2 regions of the Bradyrhizobium sp. 137 genome follow, and region 1 is predicted to be linked to the other one. Evidence: riboswitches for the same ligand, from Rfam matches in the RefSeq annotation. Region 1 holds a riboswitch; the other holds the start of a gene.
What was found. Region 1 has a riboswitch for S-adenosylmethionine ahead of IVA78_RS16655 (O-succinylhomoserine sulfhydrylase). Riboswitches for the same ligand answer to the same signal wherever they lie in the genome.

Region 1 (10,950 bases):
TGCTGTCGCGCTATGTCGACGCCATCATGATCCGCATCCTCAATCACGAGGCGCTGCTGGAGCTTGCGGCCCATGCGACCGTGCCCGTCATCAACGGCCTGACGCGCCGTTCGCACCCTTGCCAGGTGATGGCCGACCTCATGACCTATGAGGAGCATCGCGGCCCGATCGAGGGCAAGACGGTGGCCTGGACAGGCGACGACAACAACGTGCTGGCGTCCTGGGCCCACGCCGCCGAGCGCTTCAAGTTCCAGCTCAACGTCGCAACGCCGCCGGAGCTCGCGCCGAAAAAGGCGATGCGCGATTGGATCAAGATGACCAATGCGCCGATCGTGCTCGGCACCGATCCGGAAGCCGCCGTGAGGGGCGCCGACTGCGTCGTCACCGACACCTGGGTGTCGATGGGCGACAAGGAAGGCGAGCACCGCCACAACGTGCTCAAGCCCTACCAGGTCAATGCCAAGCTGATGTCGCTGGCCAAGCCCGACGCGCTGTTCATGCACTGCCTGCCTGCCCATCGCGGCGAGGAGGTCACGGATGAAGTGATCGACGGCCCGCAATCGGTCGTGTTCGACGAGGCCGAAAACCGCCTGCACGCGCAGAAGGGCATTCTGGCCTGGTGCTTTGACGCGGTGAAGTAGCGCAGCCTGGTGAAGGCGAAGTGGGTTTGGTTCGTCGTCCTGGCGAGAAGCCGGGACGACGCCGAACCAGCAGTATCGTGTGTGATCATAACTGCCTCGGGAACACTCCCTCGCGCCCCCTTCCATTTCCCACCTCCGACCCCAGATACACGGCCATGGTTTCCCAATCCCCTGACATGAAAACCGGGCCAGAAGGCCCGGTTCGCGCGCCATCACCGGTTCCGATCGATGACGCCGTGCTGCCCTACGAGGTCGACGCACTCGACGTGCGCGGCCGCTTGGTGCGGCTCGGTCCGGCGCTCGACGACATTCTCACCAAGCACGATTATCCCGCTCCCGTCGGCAAGCTGCTCGGCGAGGCCATCGTGCTGACGACGTTGCTCGGCTCGGCGCTGAAATTCGAGGGCCGCTTCATCCTCCAGGCCCAAACCGACGGTCCGGTGTCGTTCCTTGTCGTCGACTACATGGCGCCGGATCGCCTGCGCGCCTATGCGCGTTTCGATGCCGCGCGTCTCGGTAACGCCAAAGATTCCGGCACGCTGCTCGGCCGCGGTCATCTCGCCATGACCATCGACCAGGGCCCCGACATGAGCCGTTACCAGGGTCTGGTCGCGCTCGACGGTGGCAGCCTGGAAGAGGCCGCTCACGAATATTTCCTCCGCTCCGAGCAGATCCCGACGCGCGTGCGTCTTGCGGTCGGCGAGGAGTGGCGCAGTAGCGACGGCGGCAAGCATCGCTGGCGCGCCGGTGGCATGTTGATGCAGTTTCTGCCCAAGGCGCCGGAGCGCGCGCGGCAGGCGGACCTGCATCCCGGGGATGCGCCCGAAGGCAGCGAGGTGCACAGCGTCGCCGAAGACGACGCCTGGGTCGAGGCGCGCTCGCTGATCGAGACCGTCGAGGACGTCGAGCTGATCGATCCCGAGCTCTCCGGCGAGCGGCTGCTGTTTCGCCTCTTCCACGAGCGCGGCGTGCGCGTGTTCAATTCGCAGGTTCTGGAAGCGCGGTGCTCCTGCTCGCGCGATGCGGTTGCCTCGATGCTCAAGAGCTTCTCGCCCGACGATCGCGCCGCGATGGTCAAGGACGACAAGGTCGTCGTCACCTGCGAGTTCTGCTCGTCGGTCTACCAGTTCACGCCGCACGAGGCGGGCGTGGAGGACGCCTAGGCATCGCGCATAGCTAGGCTAGGAATGACGAGGCTGGGGAGGCTGCTCGCACATACTCGCTGTCATCGCCCGGCCGTGATCGGGCGATCCAATACTCCGAGACGACAGTGATTGAGCCAAACACTGATTGAACCGATAGGCCGCGGCTTGCTGGATTCTCCGCCTTCGCGGGGAATGACATCGGAGGCTAGTTCAACACCCGCTTGTTGTCCGGACTGTCCAGCGAGAACGTCGGCACGTCGATCTCGAAGCGCTCGCCGCTTTCGCTGACCATCTGGTAGCGGCCGGTCATGAAGCCGGAGGCGGTCGTGAGCGGCACGCCGGAGGTGTATTCGAAGCGCTCGCCGGGGGCCAGGATCGGCTGCTCACCGACGACGCCCTCGCCCTTCACCTCCTGCTGGCGGCCGGAGGCGTCGGTGATGATCCAGTGCCGCGTCTTCAGCTGCACGGTCTCGTCACCGGAATTGGTGATGACGATGGTGTAGGACCAGAAATAGCGGGAGCGGTCGGCCGACGACTGCTCCGGAACAAAGTTCGGCTCGACGGTCACTTCGATCTGGCGGGTCACGGCGCGGTACATGATGGCCCATCATAGCGAAATCCGCCCGGGGAACCAAACGCCGGAGACGGCTTTGGCGACATCGTCCCGCCAGAATTCGCGGGGAAGGGACTCCCAAGGGGGAGACAACCTTATGTGATCCGGCCGCTTTGCGAGACGACGGCCGGACCGGTAAACTCCATTGAACGTCGCGATTTGCGGAAGGGTTTTTGGCCCCGATGACCATTGCCGACCAAGTGACGGGATCGACGATCGCGGGAACCGCCGGTGCCAAACCCGCAGGGACCAAGCCGCGCGCCGCCGCGCCAGCCATTACGCTGCCGGCGATCGGCGAGCGCGAGCTCCGGCTCGATCTGTTCCGCGGCCTGGCGCTGTGGCTGATCTTCATCGACCATCTGCCAACCAGCCTGCTGACCTGGTTCACCATTCGCAATTACGGCTTCAGCGACGCCACCGAGATCTTCATCTTCATCTCCGGCTATACCGCCGCCTTCGTCTACGGCCGGGCAATGCTGGAGAGCGGCGCCGTCATCGCCACCGCGCGCATCCTGCGCCGCGTCTGGCAGATTTACGTCGCCCACGTCTTCCTGTTCACGATCTTCCTCGCCGAAATCTCCTATGTGGCGACCAGCTTCGAGAACCCGCTCTACACCGAAGAGATGGGCATCATGGATTTCCTCAAGCAGCCCGACGTCACCATCGTGCAGGCGCTGCTGCTGCGCTTCCGGCCCGTCAACATGGACGTGCTGCCGCTCTACATCGTGCTGATGCTGGCGCTGCCGTTGATCCTGTGGTCGATGAAGTGGAAGCCCGACGTCACGCTCGGCCTCTCGGTCGTGCTCTACGCCGTGACGTGGGAATACGACCTCTACTTCTCGGCCTATCCGAACGGCTTCTGGGCGTTCAATCCGCTGGCCTGGCAATTGCTTTTCGTCTTCGGTGCATGGTGTGCGCTCGGAGGCGCGCGGCGCATGTCGCGCATTCTGGCATCACCCGTGACGATGTGGATCTCGATCGCCTATCTCGCCGCGGCGTTCTACGTGACGCTGACCTGGTACGTGCCGCAGCTCGGCCACTTCATGCCGAAGCGGATCGAGCAGTGGATGTATCCGATCGACAAGACCGATCTCGACGTGCTGCGCTTCACACATTTCCTGGCGCTGGCCGCGCTCACCGTGCGCTTCCTGCCGCGGACCTGGCCGGGCCTGAAATCGCCCTGGCTGCGGCCGCTGATCCTATGCGGGCAGCATTCGCTCGAGATCTTCTGTCTCGGCGTCTTCCTGGCTTTCGCCGGCCATTTCATCCTGGCCGAAGTTTCCGGCGGGGCAGCCATGCATGCGTTGATTAGTCTCTCCGGAATCCTGATCATGTGGGGGGTGGCGTGGGTGATTTCGTGGTACAAGCGCGTGGCTGACAAGAGCGGTGCGAAAACCAAAAACGCCGTCGGCAACGCCGATCTGGCGGGAGGGGGCTGATGAAGGCGAAGGTTCTCCTGAGCCTGATCCTGCTATGCGGTGGCCTCGCCGCGGCCACGGCGCGCGCGGGCGATGCTGCGCCTGCTGCCTCGGCCGCGCCCCCGGCCTGCGAATTGCCGTCCTATCTGCTTACCAGCGAAAGCCAGCTTCCCAAAGTCGCCGATGCCATCAAGTCCGGCAAGCCGCTCGAGATTCTGGTCATCGGAAGCCGCTCGACCACGATTCCATCCTCGGAGAGCAGCTCATATCCGGCGCGCATGGAGACGATCCTCAAGGAGAAGCTGCCCGCGTCCGAAGTGGTGCACGTCTCCGTAGAAATACAGAGCAAGAAAACGGCAGGGGAGACCGCGTCCACTTTCATTAAGCTGATGGAAGCAAAAATGCCTACTTTGGTCATCTGGCAGACCGGGACCGTGGATGCTATCCGATCCATCGATCCCGACGATTTTCGCGGCGCGGTAACCGAAGGGGTTACCGCGTTGCAAAAGGCAGGGGCTGACGTCGTCTTGATGAATTTGCAGTACAGTCCGCGTACCGAAACCATGATCTCGGCGCAGCCTTTTCTCGATAATATGCGTGTGGTGGCGCAGGAGCACGACGTCCCACTGTTCGACCGTTTCGCGATCATGCGACAGTGGAATGATCAGGGCCAGTTCGACTTGTTCAACCCGTCCCGCGGGCCTGAACTGGCGAAACAGGTCCATGATTGCCTTGGCCGGGCGTTGGCACAGTTCGTGATTGATGCTGCCCATCTGGAGCCGGCCCAGCAGCAAAATTGAGGTCTAGCGTTAATGAGTTCTCTCCGCCCTTTTTGCCTGACGTCATGGCTGGCGCCCGCGGCGGCGGCGCTGCTGCTGCTGATGCCCGCTTCGCAGCCGCGCGCGCAGACGCAAGCCGCTCAGGCGACGCCCGCGCAGCCGGCTGATTCCGCTGCCGCACCGCCCTCCCAGACCACCGTCGCCGCGACGTCCCCCGAGCAGCGCGGCGTCACGGCGCGCGCCATCGACAAGGTGAAGGAAGTCGCAAAGTCCGCCGGCGACATCTTCAGCCGCGTGCCCTGCCTGCCGCCGAAGGGCGGCTCGAAGGCGATGGGCTCGCTGCCGCGTGTCGCAAGCAAGCTCGTCGCCGGCCAGCCCGTCGTCATCGTCGCGTTCGGCTCGTCGTCCACCGCAGGATTCGGTGCGAGCTCGCCGGAGTTCAATTATCCGAACCGTCTCGCCGCACAGCTGCGCCGGCACTATCCGACCGCTGACATCACCGTCATCAATGCCGGCGTCGGTGGCGAGGATGCGCCCGAGATGATGAAGCGCCTCCAGACGCAGGTCATCGACGTGCATCCGGATCTCGTGATCTGGCAGGTCGGCACCAACGCCGTGCTGCGCAATCTCGATCCCGCCGATACCGCAAAACTGGTCGAGGACGGCATCAGCCGCATCCAGGCCGCCGGTGGCGCCGACATCGTGCTGGTCGATCCGCAATATTCGCCGGCGGTCAACCAGCGCGCCGAGAGCGCCGGCAAGATGGTGAAGCTGCTCGGCAAGGTCGCCGAGCTCCGTCACGTTGGCATCTTCCCGCGCTTCGAGGTGATGCGCGACTGGCACGAGAAGCAGGCGATCCCGGTCGAGAGTTTCGTTATCGCCGACGGCCTGCACATGAACGATTGGGGCTACGCATGCTTCGCCCAACTCCTCGCCGATGACATCATCCGCTCCGTCGGCCAGATCAAGCTCGGTGTGAACGTGCCCGCGGATGTGCGCACGTATCGGCCGATGTAGGTTGCTTCACCCTCCCCTGGGAGGGGGAGGGTCGATCGCGCACAGGCGAGCGGGGTGGGTGATCTCTCCGCTCGGGCGTTGGATGCGGAAAGACCGTCACCCCACCCCGTCTCACATTTCGTTGCGCTCCATGTGAGCCGACCCTCCCCCTCCAGGGGAGGGTAAGAAGATCACGCCTTCTCCAGCGCCGCGGTCAGATCCTCGATCAGATCTTCCGCATGCTCGAGCCCGGCGGAGAAGCGGATGAAGCCTTCGCTGATGCCGAGCGCGGCGCGGTCTTCGGGCTTCAGACGCTGATGCGTCGTAGTGGCCGGATGCGTGACGAGGCTCTTGGCGTCGCCGAGATTGTTGGAGATCTTCGCCAGCTTCAACTCATTGAGCACGCGAAACGCCGCCTGCTTGCCGCCCTTCACCTCGAAGCCGACCAGCGTCGAGCCGCCACGCATCTGCTTCTTCACCAGCGCGGCCTGAGGATGATCGGCGCGGCCGGGATAGACCAGCCGCGAGATCTTGGGATGGCTCGCCAGCACCTCGGCAATGCGCGCTGCGGTGTCGGTCTGCGCGCGCACGCGCACGCCCAGCGTTTCCAGGCCCTTGAGCAGGACCCAGGCGTTGAACGGCGAGATCGACGGGCCGGTCTGGCGCATGAAATTGTGGATGTGCTCGGCGATGAAGGCTTCCGAGGACAGGATGATGCCGCCGAGACACCGCCCCTGGCCGTCGATATGCTTGGTCGCGGAATAGACCACGACGTCGGCCCCGAGCGCGAGCGGGCTCTGCCAGATCGGGGTTGCGAACACGTTGTCGACCACCAGTCGCGCGCCGCCCTTGTGCGCGATCTCGGCGATCGAGGGAATGTCGAGCACATCTAACGTCGGATTGGTCGGGCTCTCCAGGAAGAACGTCTTGGTGTTCGGCTTGAGAGCGCGCTGCCATTGGTCGAGGTCGAGGCCGTCGACCAGCGTGGTCTCGATGCCGTAGCGCGGCAGCAGATCCTGCACCACATAGAGGCACGAGCCGAACAGCGCGCGCGACGCCACCACATGATCGCCCGCCTTCAGGGGCGCCAGGATCGCAGTCGTCACCGCGGCCATGCCGGTGGCCGCCGAGCGAGCGGCTTCGGCGCCTTCGAGCTCGATCATGCGGCGCTCGAACATCGCGATGGTCGGATTGGAATAGCGCGAATAGATGAAGCCGGGGTCCTCGCCCTTGAACCGCGCCTCGCACTCCTCGGCGCTGTTGTAGACGTACCCTTGCGTCAGGAACAGCGCCTCCGACGTCTCGCCATATTGCGAGCGCAGGGTGCCGGAATGGACCAGGCGGGTTTCGGGACGGTAAGTGGCAGGCGACTTCGACATAGGACCTCCGACATGACCATTCGAGCAAAAATGGTCACAAAAAAACCGGCCTGGATATCTCCATGGGCCGGGATCACAGAGGTCCCCGGCCTGTTTAGCGACTTATTTAACGTGGCTGCAAGCCGGCCGGCTCAAATCACCACGGGATAAGTGATGCTCATATTCCGCAATGCCCTTTCCGTCAAGGCGTCCATCGGATAGCCGTAAAAGGCTAGTATTTCCCGTATCTCGGGATGCGTTTGCCCCTTGCTGAGGACCCCCGGTTGACGTTCACGGTCGCTGCCGACGCCAATGGTATCCTGCCTGACCGCATGATTGCGGCGATGGCAGAGGCGGGGCTGATCCTGCCCGCCTACGACTTCGTCGAAAGCCAGATCCAGCCGGCGAGCCTCGATCTGCGCCTCGGCGACATCGCCTATCGCGTCCGCGCCAGCTTCCTGCCCGGTCCCGGCGCCACCGTCGCCGAGCGCATCGACGAATTGAAGCTGCACGAGTTCAGCCTTGCCGACGGCGCGGTGCTCGAGACCAACTGCGTCTACATCGTGCCGCTGCTGGAGAGCCTCGCGCTGCCGCCGGAGATCGTCGCGGCCGCGAATCCCAAGAGCTCGACCGGCCGGCTCGACGTCTTCACCCGCGTGATCGCCGACGGGACCCGCCGCTTCGACATGATCGGCGCCGGTTATCACGGCCCGCTCTATGCCGAGATCAGCCCGAAGACGTTTCCGGTGCTGGTGCGCGAGGGCTCGCGCCTGTCCCAGGTACGCTTCCGCACCGGTGACGCCATCCTCAATGCCGACGAGCTCGATGGCTTGCATGCGACCGAGCGCCTCGTCGACATCGACGATGCCGATCTGTCCGGCGGCGTCGCTGTCTCGGTTGACCTCTCCGGCGAGAAGGCCAACGGCTTCGTCGGTTACCGCGCCAAGCGCCACACCGGCGTCGTCGACGTCGACCGCCGCTCCGGCTATGCGGTGGAAGATTTTTGGGAGCCGATGTCGGCCCGTCCCGACGGCAGCCTGATCCTCGATCCCGGCGAGTTCTACATCCTGGCCTCGAAAGAGGCCGTGCAGGTCCCGCCCGATTACGCCGCGGAGATGGTGCCGTTCGATCCCTTGGTCGGCGAATTCCGCGTGCATTATGCCGGTTTCTTCGATCCCGGCTTCGGCTATGCCGGTGCCGGCGGGCAAGGCGCGCGCGCCGTGCTGGAGGTGCGCTCGCGCGAGGTGCCCTTCATCCTCGAGCATGGCCAGATCGTCGGCCGCCTCGTCTACGAGAAGATGCTGGCGCGTCCCGATGCGATGTACGGCCAGCGCATCGGCTCGAACTACCAGGCGCAGGGGCTGAAGCTGAGCAAGCATTTCCGGGTCTAGCGCTAGCCCCACGCTCCGCTGTCATGCCCGGCTTGGCCGGGGCATCCAGTACTCTGCGGCGATAGTTCGTTGCAAGAAACTTCCGCAGCGGAGTACTGGATCGCCCGATCAAGTCGGGCGATGACACCGAGTATGTGTCAGGATGCGAGCCGAAGTCCGGGCTACATGCGAGGTGGTGTCATGACCAATCCATCCCAACTCGACGCGAGAATCATCGACGACGTCGCGGACGCGCTGATCTATTCGGATCGCTCCGGCACGATCATGCGCTGGAATCGGGCATCGGCCGCCTTGTTCGGTTTCTCCGCCGGGGAGGCGCTCGGCCAGAACCTCGATCTGATCATTCCCGAGCATCTGCGCGCCGCGCACTGGAAAGGCTTCGAGGCTGCGCTGGCCAGCGGCACGATGAAGCTCGCGGGCAAGCCGACGCTGACACGCGCGCTGCACAAGAGCGGGCGCAAGCTCTACATTGAGATGACCTTCGCGCTGGTACGGGATGCCGGCGGAGCCGTGCTCGGATCGGTCGCGATGGCGCGCGACGTGACGGAGCGCATCGAGCGCGAACGCGCGGCCAAGGCTGCGCAAAATTCGTGATGCGGAATTGACGGGCCGTCGTGCAGGGCGGTCTGCATGCGTGCCATGTTGCCTGTCACCGGGTGCAGTGACACATTCGATCAAAACAACGATCGGGAGCGAACATGACCGCCGCATCAGACACAGCGCAGCAAGCCCAACGGAAACGCTGGCGCGCGGTCGCCGATCTCTATCACGCCTACTTCACCGGCCTGATCCTCACCGTGGTCACGCGGCGCGGCACGGCGGATGCCGCTGAATTTGTCTTCCGCGTGTTCCGCCGCCAGCAGCAGGAGCGCTTCCTGCCGGGGCTGGAAAAGCTCGGCCTCCGTCATCTGCCGCCGGCGGTGGCTGCCGCGCAATATCACTATCTCTCGAACTGGATCGGCGGCGTGCATGTCGAATACATGTATGAGAGCGACACCAAGGCCTGGATCCGCTATCCGCCGCCGCGTTGGATCTGGAAGGGCACCGCGATCTGCGGCGTGCCGGGCGAAGTCAGCTGCGCGATGCTGCGTGGCTGGCACGCCAACAACGGCGTAGCCCTCGGCGATCTCCGCCTCGGCTTCGTCTGCACCAAGCAGAGCGTCGACGGCCAGGATGGGCTCGAAGGCTATTATCATCAATACGATCATCCGCTCGATCTTGACCAGCGCCTGGTGTTCGCGCGGCATCTGGAGGCCCCTACGTTCGATGCGAAGACCGCGCCGGCTTTGCCGGTGGCGAGCTGGCCGAAACCGCGGCTCGAAAAAGCCTATCGCAACTACGCAATGGAATATGTCCGCACCGCCGCGCCCGTGATGGTGCAGCTGTTCGGCCCCGAGGACGCCGGCTATCTCCTGCATCTCACCGGCAAGCTGATCGGCATGCAATATTTCGACGAGGTCGCGGCGGCGTTGGCGATGAGCCGCGGCGGTGCGGGCGAATTCGCATCGTTCCTGAGCGCGCTGTTTGCCGCGCAGGACGATGCGGCCGAGACCTCGCAATCCGAAGGCGCCTTTGCAATCCATCAGCAGAGCTGGAGGCTGATGGACGATGTCGCCGACTATCACCAAACCTGCGCCAAGGTGCTGGAAGGATTGTTCGAAGGCCTCGCTGCAGGATGCGGAAGAAACATAGGCGTGCGCATGCACACCGCGAAGGGCGGCCGCCCGCCGCTGGTCTGGACGATTGAATAGCGACGGTGACAAGCCGCCGCCGCAGGGCACGCCTGCACCTGACGCAGGAGGAATCGGCGCCCGCCATGCTAACAAGCCCTGCCGCGCCCTGCGCGCGAATAGATTGATTGGCACACCTGTTTATTGCCGCGCCGCAAATGGCGCTCGTGTCCGGGAGAAGACATGTCCGACATCGCCGAAATCCCGGTCGATGAACAGGAGCGCCCGCTGCCGCCGCCTCCGCGGCCGGTCAGGAGCGCGCTGACCGACGGTCCGATCCTGCGCACGCTGCTTGGGCTCGCTTGGCCGAACGTGATCGGGTTGTCGGCCGGCATGTGCGTGGTGATCGCCGAGACCTCCTATGTCGGCCGGCTCGGCGTCGAGGCGCTGGCCGCGATGGCGCTGGTGTTTCCGACCGTGATTCTGACCATGACGATGTCGGGCGGCGCCATGGGCGGCGCGGTGGCCTCCGCCATCGCGCGTGCGCTCGGCGCCGGGGATCGCGAGCGCGCCGGAACGCTCGCCGTGCACGCGATTCTGATCGGCATCAGCTTCGGTCTCGTCTTCATGCTGGGAATGCTGATCTTCGGGCCGCGCCTGCTGGAATTGCTCGGCGGCCGCGGCAATGTGCTGACCCACGCCATCGCCTACACGCAGGTGTTTTTCGGCGGCGCGGTGCTGCCCTGGCTGCTCAACACCCTGGCGGGCGTCCTGCGCGGTACCGGCAACATGAAGCTGCCGTCGCTGTTGATCCTCAACTCGGCGGTCTGGCAGATCGTGCTGGGGGGCACGCTGGGCCTTGGGCTCGGGCCGGTGCCGCAGCTCGGCATGCGCGGCGTCGCGGCCGGCGCGCTGATCGCCTATTGCATGAACATCGGC
Region 2 (10,950 bases), on a different contig from region 1:
AACGGTCGCAAAACCCGTTAGTCGCGTATGGCGGGGTGCAGCCGTGTGGCCCGCGCCCCTTCTCGAACGGAGCTGAGCTTGGTCCGGTTCGAAAATGTCGGATTGCGTTACGGTCTGGGGCCGGAGGTTCTGCGCGACCTCAACTTCCAGATCCCGGCGCATTCCTTCCAGTTCCTCACCGGACCGTCCGGCGCCGGCAAGACCTCGCTGTTGCGCCTGTTGTTCCTGTCGCATCGGCCGACGCGGGGCCTCGTCAATCTGTTCGGCCAGGACATCTCGCGGCTCGGCAAGGACGAGATCGCCGACCTGCGCAAGCGCATCGGCATCGTGCTCCAGGATTTCCGCCTGCTCGACCACATGACGACCTATGAAAACGTCGCGCTGCCATTCCGCGTCATGGGGCGTAGCGAGTCGAGCTATCGCAAGGAGGTCATCGATCTTCTGCGCTGGGTCGGCCTCGGCGATCGCATGGATGCGCTGCCGCCGATCCTGTCCGGCGGCGAAAAGCAGCGCGCGGCGATCGCCCGCGCCGTGATCTCGCGCCCGCAGCTGCTGCTCGCGGACGAGCCGACCGGCAGCGTCGACCCGACGCTCGGCCGCCGCCTGCTGCGGCTGTTCATCGAGCTCAACAAATCAGGCACGGCCGTCATTATCGCGACCCATGACATCGGCCTGATGGACCAGTACGAGGCGCGGCGCCTGGTGCTGCATCAGGGACGGCTGCACGTCTATGAGTAGGACCGACGAGCGCGGCGTGCTGGTTGACCTCGGGCAGGAGCGTCCGCAGCTTCCGGCCCAGGCGCGCAACATGTCGCCGATCGTGCCGCGTGCCTCGATCCACGGCCGCGCGCTGGTCGCCGTCGTCGCCATCATGACCTTCCTCGCCTCGATGACGACCGGCACGGTGCTGCTGGTCAGCGCTTCCGCCGCCGAATGGCAGTCGGAGGTCGCGAGCGAAATCACCATCCAGGTCCGTCCGCAGGCTGGCCGCGATCTCGAACGCGATACCGCGGCGGTGACGGAGGCGATGCGCGCGCAAGCCGGCATCGTCGAGGTCAAGCCGTTCAGCAAGGACGAAAGCGGCAAGCTGCTCGAGCCCTGGCTCGGCACCGGCCTGTCGATGGACGATCTGCCGGTGCCGCGCATGATCATCGCGCGCGTGCAGCCGGGCACGCCGCTCGATCTCGGCGTCCTGCGCGCGCGGGTCACCCAGGTGGCGCCGAGCGCGAGTGTCGACGATCATCGCGCCTGGATCGAGCGCATGCGCTCGATGACCAACGCCACCGTGCTCGCCGGCATCGGCATTCTCGCCCTCGTCATCATCGCCACCATCATCTCGGTTTCGTTCGCGACCCGCGGCGCCATGGCGGCGAACCGCCCGATCGTCGAGGTCCTGCATTTCGTCGGCGCCGGCGACCGTTACATCGCCAACCGCTTCCTGCGCCACTTCCTCAGGCTGGGCCTGGAGGGCGGCGTGATCGGGGGCGGCGCCGCCATGCTGGTGTTCGGCTTCTCCGAGTCGATCGCCGGCTGGTTCTCCGGCACCCCTGTCGGCGATCAGTTCGCCGCGCTGCTCGGCACCTTCTCGCTGCGGCCATCCGGCTACATCGTGCTCGCGGTCCAGGCGGTGCTGATCGGCGCCATCACCGCGGTCGCCTCCCGCCAGACGCTGTTCGCGACGCTGAATGATATCGATTGAGTGTTGGGTGATAGCGGCTTCTTCGCCTCTCGCGCTGGCGGGGAGCGGGAGCGCACTGGCGACGCGGCGAGAGGAGGTGTGCCTTCCGCTCGCAGAGCCCAATAACCAGACTCCACTTCGCCTCAAAACGTCTTAAAATCACCTCTGGGAAGGGATCACCGACATCGCATGACCTCGCCGACCGACGATCGATCGCCAAAACTGCCGCGCGGCTGGCTGCGCGCGGCAATCGTGTCGACGATCGCGCTTGCCTTCATCGGCGCGGCAGCAGGCTTCGTTGCGTTCCTGTCGCAATTGCGCGGCGCCGAGATGGTGCCGGATCGCAAGGCGGACGGCATCGTCGTGCTGACCGGCGGCTCCTCCCGGGTATCGGACGCGATGGAGCTGCTCGCTGCCGGCTACGGCAGGAGGCTCCTGATCTCGGGCGTGCATCCGACTTCGACGGCGAGCGACATCTCCCGCACCCTGCCGGAGAACCACTCCTTCATGACCTGCTGCGTCGACCTCGACCGCACCGCGCTCTCGACGCGCGGCAATGCGGCGGAGGCGCGGCGCTGGGCCGAGGGGCGCCAGTTCAAATCGCTGATCGTGGTCACCTCGAACTATCACATGCCCCGCGCGCTGGTGGAATTCTCCCATGCGATGCCGCAGACCACATTGATCCCGTTCGCGGTGGTCGGGGACAAATGGCGCGAGGAGCCGTGGTGGACTTCGGCGCCGACGTTGCGGCTGCTGCTGTCGGAATACGCCAAGTACGTCGCGGCCGAGCTCAGGGTGCGGCTGGAGAATTTCGGGATTGACCTTTCGCCCGAAGTGTCGGAGCAGCCTGTGGGCGTGCAGCCGAAGCGGCCCGCCACAGCACAGGCCAATTGACCGGCAATTGATCGGATCGTCGATGTTCCTGATTTTCCTGCGCTCGCTCGTGTTCAACGTGCTGTTCTACGCCGTGCTGGTGTGCCTGGCGATCGTGGCGCTGCCGACCTTCGCATTGCCGCCGCGCGCCATGCTGACGGTCGCGGAATGGTGGGCGAAGGCGACGCTGATCCTGATGCGCGTGATCTGCAACATCAAGGTGGAATTCCGCGGGGTCGAGAAGATCCCGCAGGGACCGTTGCTGGTCGTGGCAAAGCACCAGTCGTTCTGGGAGACGTTCGTGCTACCCGGCTTTTTCGATCACCCGATCTTCATCCTCAAGCGCCAGCTCATGCAGATCCCGGTCTTTGGTCAATTCCTGGTCAAGACCGGCATGATCGCGATCGATCGCAATGCCGGCGTGAAGGCGCTGCTGGACATGACGCGGCGGGCGCGCGAGGCCGTGCGCGGCGGCCGCCAGCTCGTGATCTTTCCGGAAGGCACGCGCCGTGCGCCGGGCGCTGCCCCCGCCTACAAGACAGGGTTTGCGCAGATCTACTCCTCCTGCGGCGTGCAGTGCCTGCCGGTCGCGCTCAATTCCGGCCTGTTCTGGCCGCGCCGCACCTTCATGCGCTATCCTGGCACGCTGGTGGTGGAATTCCTCGATCCACTGCCGTCGGGCCTGCCGAAGGACGAGTTTCTCGCGCGCGTGCAGACGGCGATCGAGGACGCGACCGGCCGTCTCGTCGAAGCCGGCCGGAAAGAGCAGGAGCACTTGATCGGCTCCGCGCCGAGCTACGCGCGGTCGGACAGTTAGCGGTTCTCTCGATCTTCGGTCGGCGCCGGCGCGTGCAGGGAATGCGCATCGCCGTGCAGCATCGTCGCAAGCTGGTGCAGCTGCGTGTCGCGAAAGCCTTCGGCCTCGATCGCTTTCACCGTCGCGGTGACGTAGTCGCGATTGGCGCCGGACTGGCCATGGCCCTGGATGACATGGCGGTGCTGCTCGGTGAGCGAGAGCCGGCCGGCATATTGGACATGACCGCGGTCGACGACATAAGTGAGTGCGGAGACGCGCTGCCGCGCATCGTTCTCCAGCCATACTGAGCGCATGACCTCGCGGTAGACCGAGGTGACCTGCTCGCGTGCCCGCAAATTGGCGACGACCTCGCTGCGGTTCTTCTCGGCGACGCGGAAGGCGATGCCGCGGCAGGCGCCGCCGCGGTCGAGCCCGAGCACCAGGCCCGGCTTTTCCGGCGTGCCGCGGTGCACGAAGGAATAGACGCACAGCGCGCGATGCTCGCCGACCAGCCGCGCCGGGACGCGCTCCTCGAATTCGAACCCCGGCCGCCACATCAGCGAGCCGTAGCCGAACACCCAGAGGTCGCCCTTGGCGGTGGTGACGGAGGGGAGGGTGATTTCCGACATTTCGGGCACGGCTAAAGCATGATCCGGAAAAGTGTGAAGCGGCCTTCCGAAAAGATCATGCTCAAACAAGGAGCTAAAGCGCGATGACGATTTTTCCAAATCGCGCCGCGCTTTAGCAGAACCGTGCCCCCAAGCGAAGCGGATTCTCCGCCTTTCGTCGGGGGCGGACCTCGCTTACATTTGCCTGAATCTGGGGTCAAAGGGTCGCCGCATGTCCAATATGACCGTTGCCACAGGCCGTCGCTCCCGTTGGGGCCTTTTCATCGCGCCCGTTCTCGTCCTGATCCTCGCGGTCGCCTGGAGCTGTTTCTGGTTCTACGCGGCGTCGCAGGCCGAAATCGCCGCAGACGCCTGGCGCGCGCAGGAGGCCAAATCCGGACGCGTCTATGATTGCGCCAAGCGCTCGATCGCGGGATTCCCGTTCCGCTTCGAGGTCCAGTGCTCCGGCGCCAGCGTCGCCCTGGTGTCGCAGAATGCGAGCAAGACGCCGTTTACGGCGAAGCTCGACAACATCCTGGTCGTCGCCCAGGTCTACGACCCCAAGCTCGTCATCGCGGAGTTCTCCGCGCCGGCGACGCTGACTGACGGCGTCACGCAAAACACCTTCGTGGTGAACTGGAGCAAGGGCCGCGCCAGCGTGGTCGGTCTGCCGGCCGTGCCGGATCGCGCCTCCATCGTGTTCGACGATCCCGGCCTCAACCGTCTCGACGGCAGCGTGCAGGTGCCGCTCGCGCGCGCCAAGCAGGTCGAGCTGCACGGCCGCCTCGCGGACGGATCGTCGTCCGATCATCCGGTCATCGAGACGGTGCTCCATGTCGCGCAGGGCAGCATCCAGGGCGTTCATCCCTTGCTCGCCGAGCCGTTCGAGGCGGACACGCGCGCGAAGGTCACGGGCCTTACGGACGTCACGCCAAAACCCTGGCCGCAGCGCTTCCGCGAGATCCAGGCCGCCGGCGGCCATATCGAGATCGTGCAGTCGCGGATCCAGCAGGGCGAGATGATCGCGGTTGCGGCCGGCACGCTCGGCCTCTCGGCCAGTGGCCGGCTCGACGGCGAATTGCAGATGACGGTGACGGGCCTCGAGCGCGTGATCCCGGCGCTCGGCATCGAGAAGATACTGGAGGAGGGTGTACCGCAGGCAACGCTCGACCGCGTCGCGCCGGGCGTGAAGTCGCAGGATCTCAACAATCTCTTCGGCGCCCTCGACCGCGCCGTTCCGGGCCTCGGCAAGGTCATCAAGCAGAACGCCAATGCCGGCGTCGCCGCCGGCATCAATTCGATCGGCACCGAGAGCACGCTCGAGGGCAAGAAGGCGAGAAGCTTTCCGCTAAAATTCGTCGACGGCGCCGTGCTGCTCGGTCCGGTCAAGGTCGGCCAGATCCCGCCGCTGTATTGACTCGCCGTCATTCCGGAGCATTTGCGAAGCGAATGAACCGGAATCTCGAGCCGCAAATCTCGTCATTCCGGGTTCGCGCTTCGCGCGCCCCGGAATGACGGGAGCGAAGCTACGGCTTCTTCAGCGCAGCGTGCGGCCGGCCGAAATCGGGCGCGGCCGAATCCTGGCCGATCTCGACGATTCCGCGGCGGATGGCGCGGGTGCGGGTGAAGTGGTCGAACAGAGCTTCGCCGTCGCCGCGGCGGATCGCGCGGGTGAGCTTGGCGAGGTCCTCAGTGAAGGTGCCGAGCATCTCCAGCACGGCCTCCTTGTTGGCGAGGAAGACGTCGCGCCACATCGTCGGGTCGGAGGCCGCGATGCGGGTGAAATCGCGAAAGCCGCCGGCGGAGAATTTGATCACCTCGGATTCCGTCACCTGCGCCAGCTCGTCGGCGGTACCGACGATGGTGTAGGCGATCAGATGCGGCAAATGGCTGGTGATCGCGAGCACGAGATCATGATGATCCGGCGTCATGATTTCGACCTTGGCGCCCATTGCCGCCCAGAACGCGCGCAGGCGATCGGTGGCAGCAGCATCGACGCCTTCCGGTGGCGTGAGGATGCACCAGCGGTTGATGAAGAGCTCGGCGAAGCCCGAATCCGGACCCGAATGCTCGGTGCCCGCGACCGGATGCGCCGGCACGAAATGAACGCCCTGCGGCAGATGCGGGGCCATGTCCCTGACCACCGCGCCCTTGACCGAGCCGACATCGGAGATGATCGCACCCGGCTTGAGATGCGCGGCGATCTCCCGCGCGACCTCGCCACAGGCGCCGACGGGAATGCAGAGGATGACGAGATCGGCATCCTTCACCGCTTCCGCGTTGGTCGCCACGACGTGGTCGACGATGCCGAGCTCGGCGACCCGCGCGCGCGTCTTTTCCGAGCGCGCGGTGGTGACGATCTCACCCGCCAAGCCCTGGAGCTTCGCAGCGCGCGCGATCGAGCCGCCGATCAGGCCGAAGCCGATCAGCGCGACGCGCTGGAAGTGCGCCTGCGCGCTCATTTGCCGCCCATGAAGTCGCGCAAGGCCTCAACCACGAGGCGGTTGGCCTCCTCGGTGCCGATGGTCATGCGCAGCGCATGCGGCAGGCCGTAATTCTTCAGCGCGCGCAACACCAGGCCCCGCTTGGTGAGGAAGGCGTCGGCATCATCCGCGGTCTGGCCCTTGTCGGTCGGGAAGTGGATCAGCACGAAATTGGCGACGCTCGGCGTCACCTTCAGCCCGAGCTTGCCGATCTCCTCGGTCAGCCGGTTGCGCCAGGTCTCGGTGAACTGCTTCGACATCGCCTGGTGCGCGGTGTCCTCGATCGCGGCGACCGCGGCATACATCGCCGGCGTCGACACGTTGAAGGGACCGCGGATGCGGTTGACTGCGTCGATGATGTGCTCGGGGCCGAACATCCAGCCGATGCGCAGCGCCGCAAGTCCGTGGATCTTGGAGAAGGTGTGCGTCACCACCGTGTTCTCGGTGGTGGCGACGAGCTCGATTCCCATCTCGTAATCGTTGCGCGAGACGTAGTCGCAATAGGCGGCGTCCAGCACCAGCAGCACCTGCGACGGCAGTCCGGCGCGCAGGCGCTTGACCTCGTCGAACGGCAGATAGGTGCCGGTCGGGTTGTTGGGATTGGCGAGCCAGACCAGCTTTGTCCGCGGTGTCACGGCGTTGAGGATGGCGTCGACGTCGGCGGTGAAGTTGGTTTCGGGCGCCACCACGTTCTTGGCCCCGTTCGCCATCGTCGCGATCGGGTAGACCAGGAAGCCGTGGGTGGTCGAGATCGCCTCGTCGCCCTGGCTGAGATAAGTGTGCGCGAGCAGATTGAGGATCTCATCGGAGCCGGCGCCGCAGATGATGCGGTTGGGGTCGAGACCGAAGCTGCGGCCGATCGCTTCGCGCAGCACGCGCGAGGTGCCTTCCGGATAATCCTCCAGATGATCCGCCACTCGCTTGAACGCCTCGATCGCCTTCGGCGAGGGCCCGAACGGCGTCTCGTTGGCCGAGAGCTTGAACACCTTGCGGCCCGGCTCCGGCACCGGGCTCTTGCCGGGCGTGTAGGGCGCAATATCGAGAATGCCGGGATTCGGCACGGGGCGGGACATCTTCAACTCCGGATTGGCGGGACGGCTCGCGACTTACGATTTCGGCCCTGTCGGGGGCACCGTATAGCGCGTTGCGTGGCTGCCGACGAGGGCCGTGGAGCGCACCGAGGCCCCTGCCTCGATCAGGGCAGCCCTGATCTTGTCGATGCTGGTCGCGCTCGTGACCGAAACCAGCAGGGCGGCGCCGTCGAAGGCAGTATCGGGCACCGCCACGATTTCGGCAAGCGGCGACAGGGCGCGCGCGACCTCGGCGTTCCAGCCGGAGACGCGCACGCTGAAGGTCTCGACCTCAGTCACCAGCGCGCTGTCGGCGACGCGCGAGATCGCGAACACCGGCAGTGCAGCCGGATGGTCGGCGCGCTCGACGAACGGCATCCGCGCGATGATCTTGGGCGCGCCGTCGGCTTCCAGCTCCAGCCACCACGGCGTGCGGCTCGAGGTCGCCGAGACCAGCGCCAGGTCGCCCTTGGATTTCGCCACCGCCTCGACTGCGGCCTGCGCGCTGAAATGCGCGACGTAGGGCACGGTGAAGCCGAAGTGGAAGCGCGCGGAATCGCGCATCGCCGGCTCGCTCACCGAGATGTCGGCATGCACGGAGAACGGCGCCTGCACATAGGTGAAGGTCGAGATGATGACGCGCCAGATGCTCTCGACCGTGTCGAGCGGCAGGATGCCGCGATGACGCTGGACGAGGTCGCGCATCATGGCGGCCTCGCGCGCCGGCCGGAATGCGGAGCCGACCTCTTGGGTCTGCTTCACCTGGATCAGGCGGTGGATGATGTCGCCGCGCTGCATCAGGAGGCGATGCATGCCCTCGTCGATCGCGTCGATCTCCTTGCGCAATTCCTGAAGCGATGGCGGCGCGGGCGGACGTTGGGACATGACTGACAACGGCTGTTCAGAGGCGTTCCAATGCGGATCGGTCAGTGCCGTCACCGCTGCGGTCGATGTCCTGATTAGGCAGGATAGGCCGCGAAAGCAAAGAGAAATGCGAGGAGAAGCTGGGCCTTTTCAGGCGACGTATCAGGGACGAATTGGGTTAATCCGGACCGCGGCTTGACGAAGACCGCTCCAGACAGTAAGTTTTTGCCTGTTCCGTGGTCATTTGAGCCGGCCGGCTTGCAGCCACGTTAAAAAACTCGCTAAACAGGCCGGGGACGCTTCCGATCCCGGCCGAACCTATCGTTCAGGCCGGGTTTTTCATGGCCTGATGTCACTGCGGTCGTAAGTCTGATCGCAAACGAGGTCGATGCTCAGATGGGTAGCGTCAAGTCGATTCCGAGTCCCGCGATCAGCGCCGACGATCGATCGCACGAGGTAGATCATCCGAGTTCGCAGGTTATGCATTTCGGCGCCGATCAGCCGCTGCGGCTCGATTGCGGCATCGATCTCTCCCCGTTCCAGATCGCCTACCAGACCTATGGCGAGCTGAACGCCGATCGCTCCAACGCCATTCTGGTTTGCCATGCGCTGACCGGCGACCAGCATGTCGCCAACGTGCATCCGGTCACCGGCAAGCCCGGCTGGTGGGAGACGCTGGTCGGCCCCGGCCGTCCGCTTGATCCTCAACACTACTTCATCATCTGCTCCAACGTGATCGGCGGCTGCATGGGCTCGACCGGGCCGGCTTCGATCAATCCCGCGACGGGCAAGGTCTGGGGTCTCGATTTCCCCGTCATCACCATTCCCGACATGGTACGCGCGCAGGCGATGCTGATCGACCGGCTCGGCATCGACACGCTGTTCGCGGTGGTGGGCGGCTCGATGGGAGGCATGCAGGTGCTGCAATGGACCGCGGCCTATCCTGCCCGCGTGTACTCCGCGCTGGCGATCGCGTGCTCGACGCGGCACTCGGCGCAGAACATCGCCTTCCACGAGCTCGGCCGCCAGGCCGTGATGGCCGATCCCGATTGGCGCAATGGCGGCTATGCCGACCATGGTATCCACCCGCATCGCGGCCTCGCGGTGGCACGGATGGCGGCGCACATCACCTATCTCTCAGACGCTGCGCTGCACCGGAAATTCGGCCGCCGCATGCAGGACCGTGAGCTGCCGACCTTTTCGTTCGACGCCGACTTTCAGGTCGAGTCCTATTTGCGCTATCAGGGCTCGTCCTTCGTCGAGCGCTTCGATGCCAATTCCTATCTCTATCTGACGCGCGCGATGGATTATTTCGACATCGCCGCCGATCATGGTGGCGTGCTGGCAAAGGCGTTCGTGGGCATCAAGACCCGCTTCTGCGTGGTCTCCTTCACCAGCGACTGGCTGTTCCCGACATCGGAATCGCGCGCGCTGGTGCACGCGCTGAATGCATCAAGCGCTCGGGTGTCGTTCGCCGAAATCGAGACCGATCGCGGCCACGACGCCTTCCTGCTCGACGTCCCCGAATTCTTCGACATCTCGCGGGCCTTCCTGCAATCCGCGGGCAAGGCCCGCGGTCTCAACGGCAAAGGTGGCTAAGATGTCGGTACAGGAGGTGCTGCCGCTGAACGGCGTTGCGACGGGGCCGTCCGGTCAGTTTCGCGCCGATCATCTGCTCGTTGCCGAGATGGTCAAGCCGGGCTCGAAGGTGCTCGACGTCGGCTGCGGCGAGGGCGATCTGCTCCAGCTGCTGGAAACGCGTGGGATCGACGGCCGCGGCATCGAGCTGTCGCGCGAGGGCGTCAACCGCTGCGTCGCCAAGGGGCTCGCGGTGGTGCAGGGCGATGCCGATACCGACCTCGTCAACTATCCCGACGACGCCTTCGATTACGTGATCCTGTCGCAGACGCTGCAGGCGACGCGGCAGCCGCGGGTGGTGCTGGAGAACCTGCTGCGCATCGGCCGCCGCGCCATCGTGTCGTTTCCGAATTTCGGCTTCTGGAAGATGCGGCTCCAGCTCCTGATCGGCGGTCACATGCCGCGTACGGAGAATCTGCCGGCAACCTGGTACGACACCGCCAACATCCACTTCTGCACCATCAAGGATTTTGTCGAGCTCTGCGACCAGATCAACGTCAAGATGGAGCGCTCGGTCGCGCTCGACCTCTACGGCCGCCCGGTGCCGCTGAACCTGCCATGGTGGGTGTGGAACATGTTCGGCGAGCAGGGCGTGTTTCTGCTGAGCAGGGGCGGGGGCAAATAGTTTCTCGTCATTCGAGATTTGGGCGAGCCCCATCAACGCGCTCAACTGTCATCGCCCGGCTTGCCGCCTTCGCCAAGGCTTCGGCGGGCCGAGCACTCCTGTGGGCCTCGGCGTAGCCTTGGCGGAGCCGGGACCGGGGCGATCCGGTGCGCCGAGACGGGAGTAATTAAACGATAGGCCGCGGCGTACTGGATTCTCCGCCTTCGCGGGGGATGACAGCGCGCCCGCATTGGCTTTCGTCAATACGCTAATGCGCTGCCACCGACCTCGGATCGCGCACCGGCCAGCGGCCCGCTTCCACCAGCGTGACGAACC

Region 2: another riboswitch for S-adenosylmethionine. It lies ahead of IVA78_RS23065 (homoserine O-acetyltransferase); the one in region 1 lies ahead of IVA78_RS16655 (O-succinylhomoserine sulfhydrylase).

What each region holds. Positions count from the first base shown of each region.
Region 1 covers NZ_JADPKU010000055.1:41,764-52,713, reverse strand. Annotated here, with positions in the region: gene argF (ornithine carbamoyltransferase) at 1-641, shown strand, start outside; gene IVA78_RS16680 (Hsp33 family molecular chaperone) at 797-1,804, shown strand; gene apaG (Co2+/Mg2+ efflux protein ApaG) at 1,992-2,384, opposite strand; gene IVA78_RS16670 (OpgC domain-containing protein) at 2,582-3,838, shown strand; gene IVA78_RS16665 (SGNH/GDSL hydrolase family protein) at 3,838-4,617, shown strand; gene IVA78_RS16660 (SGNH/GDSL hydrolase family protein) at 4,630-5,613, shown strand; gene IVA78_RS16655 (O-succinylhomoserine sulfhydrylase) at 5,784-6,971, opposite strand; SAM riboswitch at 7,045-7,124, opposite strand; gene IVA78_RS16650 (2'-deoxycytidine 5'-triphosphate deaminase) at 7,235-8,341, shown strand; gene IVA78_RS16645 (PAS domain S-box protein) at 8,522-8,935, shown strand; gene IVA78_RS16640 (hypothetical protein) at 9,040-10,092, shown strand; gene IVA78_RS16635 (MATE family efflux transporter) at 10,255-10,950, shown strand, end outside.
Region 2 covers NZ_JADPKU010000072.1:11,795-22,744, forward strand. Annotated here, with positions in the region: gene ftsE (cell division ATP-binding protein FtsE) at 79-738, shown strand; gene IVA78_RS23025 (ABC transporter permease) at 731-1,699, shown strand; gene IVA78_RS23030 (YdcF family protein) at 1,868-2,572, shown strand; gene IVA78_RS23035 (1-acyl-sn-glycerol-3-phosphate acyltransferase) at 2,595-3,368, shown strand; gene IVA78_RS23040 (gamma-glutamylcyclotransferase) at 3,365-3,976, opposite strand; gene IVA78_RS23045 (DUF2125 domain-containing protein) at 4,188-5,372, shown strand; gene IVA78_RS23050 (prephenate/arogenate dehydrogenase family protein) at 5,482-6,417, opposite strand; gene hisC (histidinol-phosphate transaminase) at 6,414-7,511, opposite strand; gene IVA78_RS23060 (chorismate mutase) at 7,545-8,393, opposite strand; SAM riboswitch at 8,599-8,678, shown strand; gene IVA78_RS23065 (homoserine O-acetyltransferase) at 8,769-9,971, shown strand; gene metW (methionine biosynthesis protein MetW) at 9,973-10,635, shown strand; gene IVA78_RS23075 (alpha/beta hydrolase) at 10,883-10,950, opposite strand, start outside.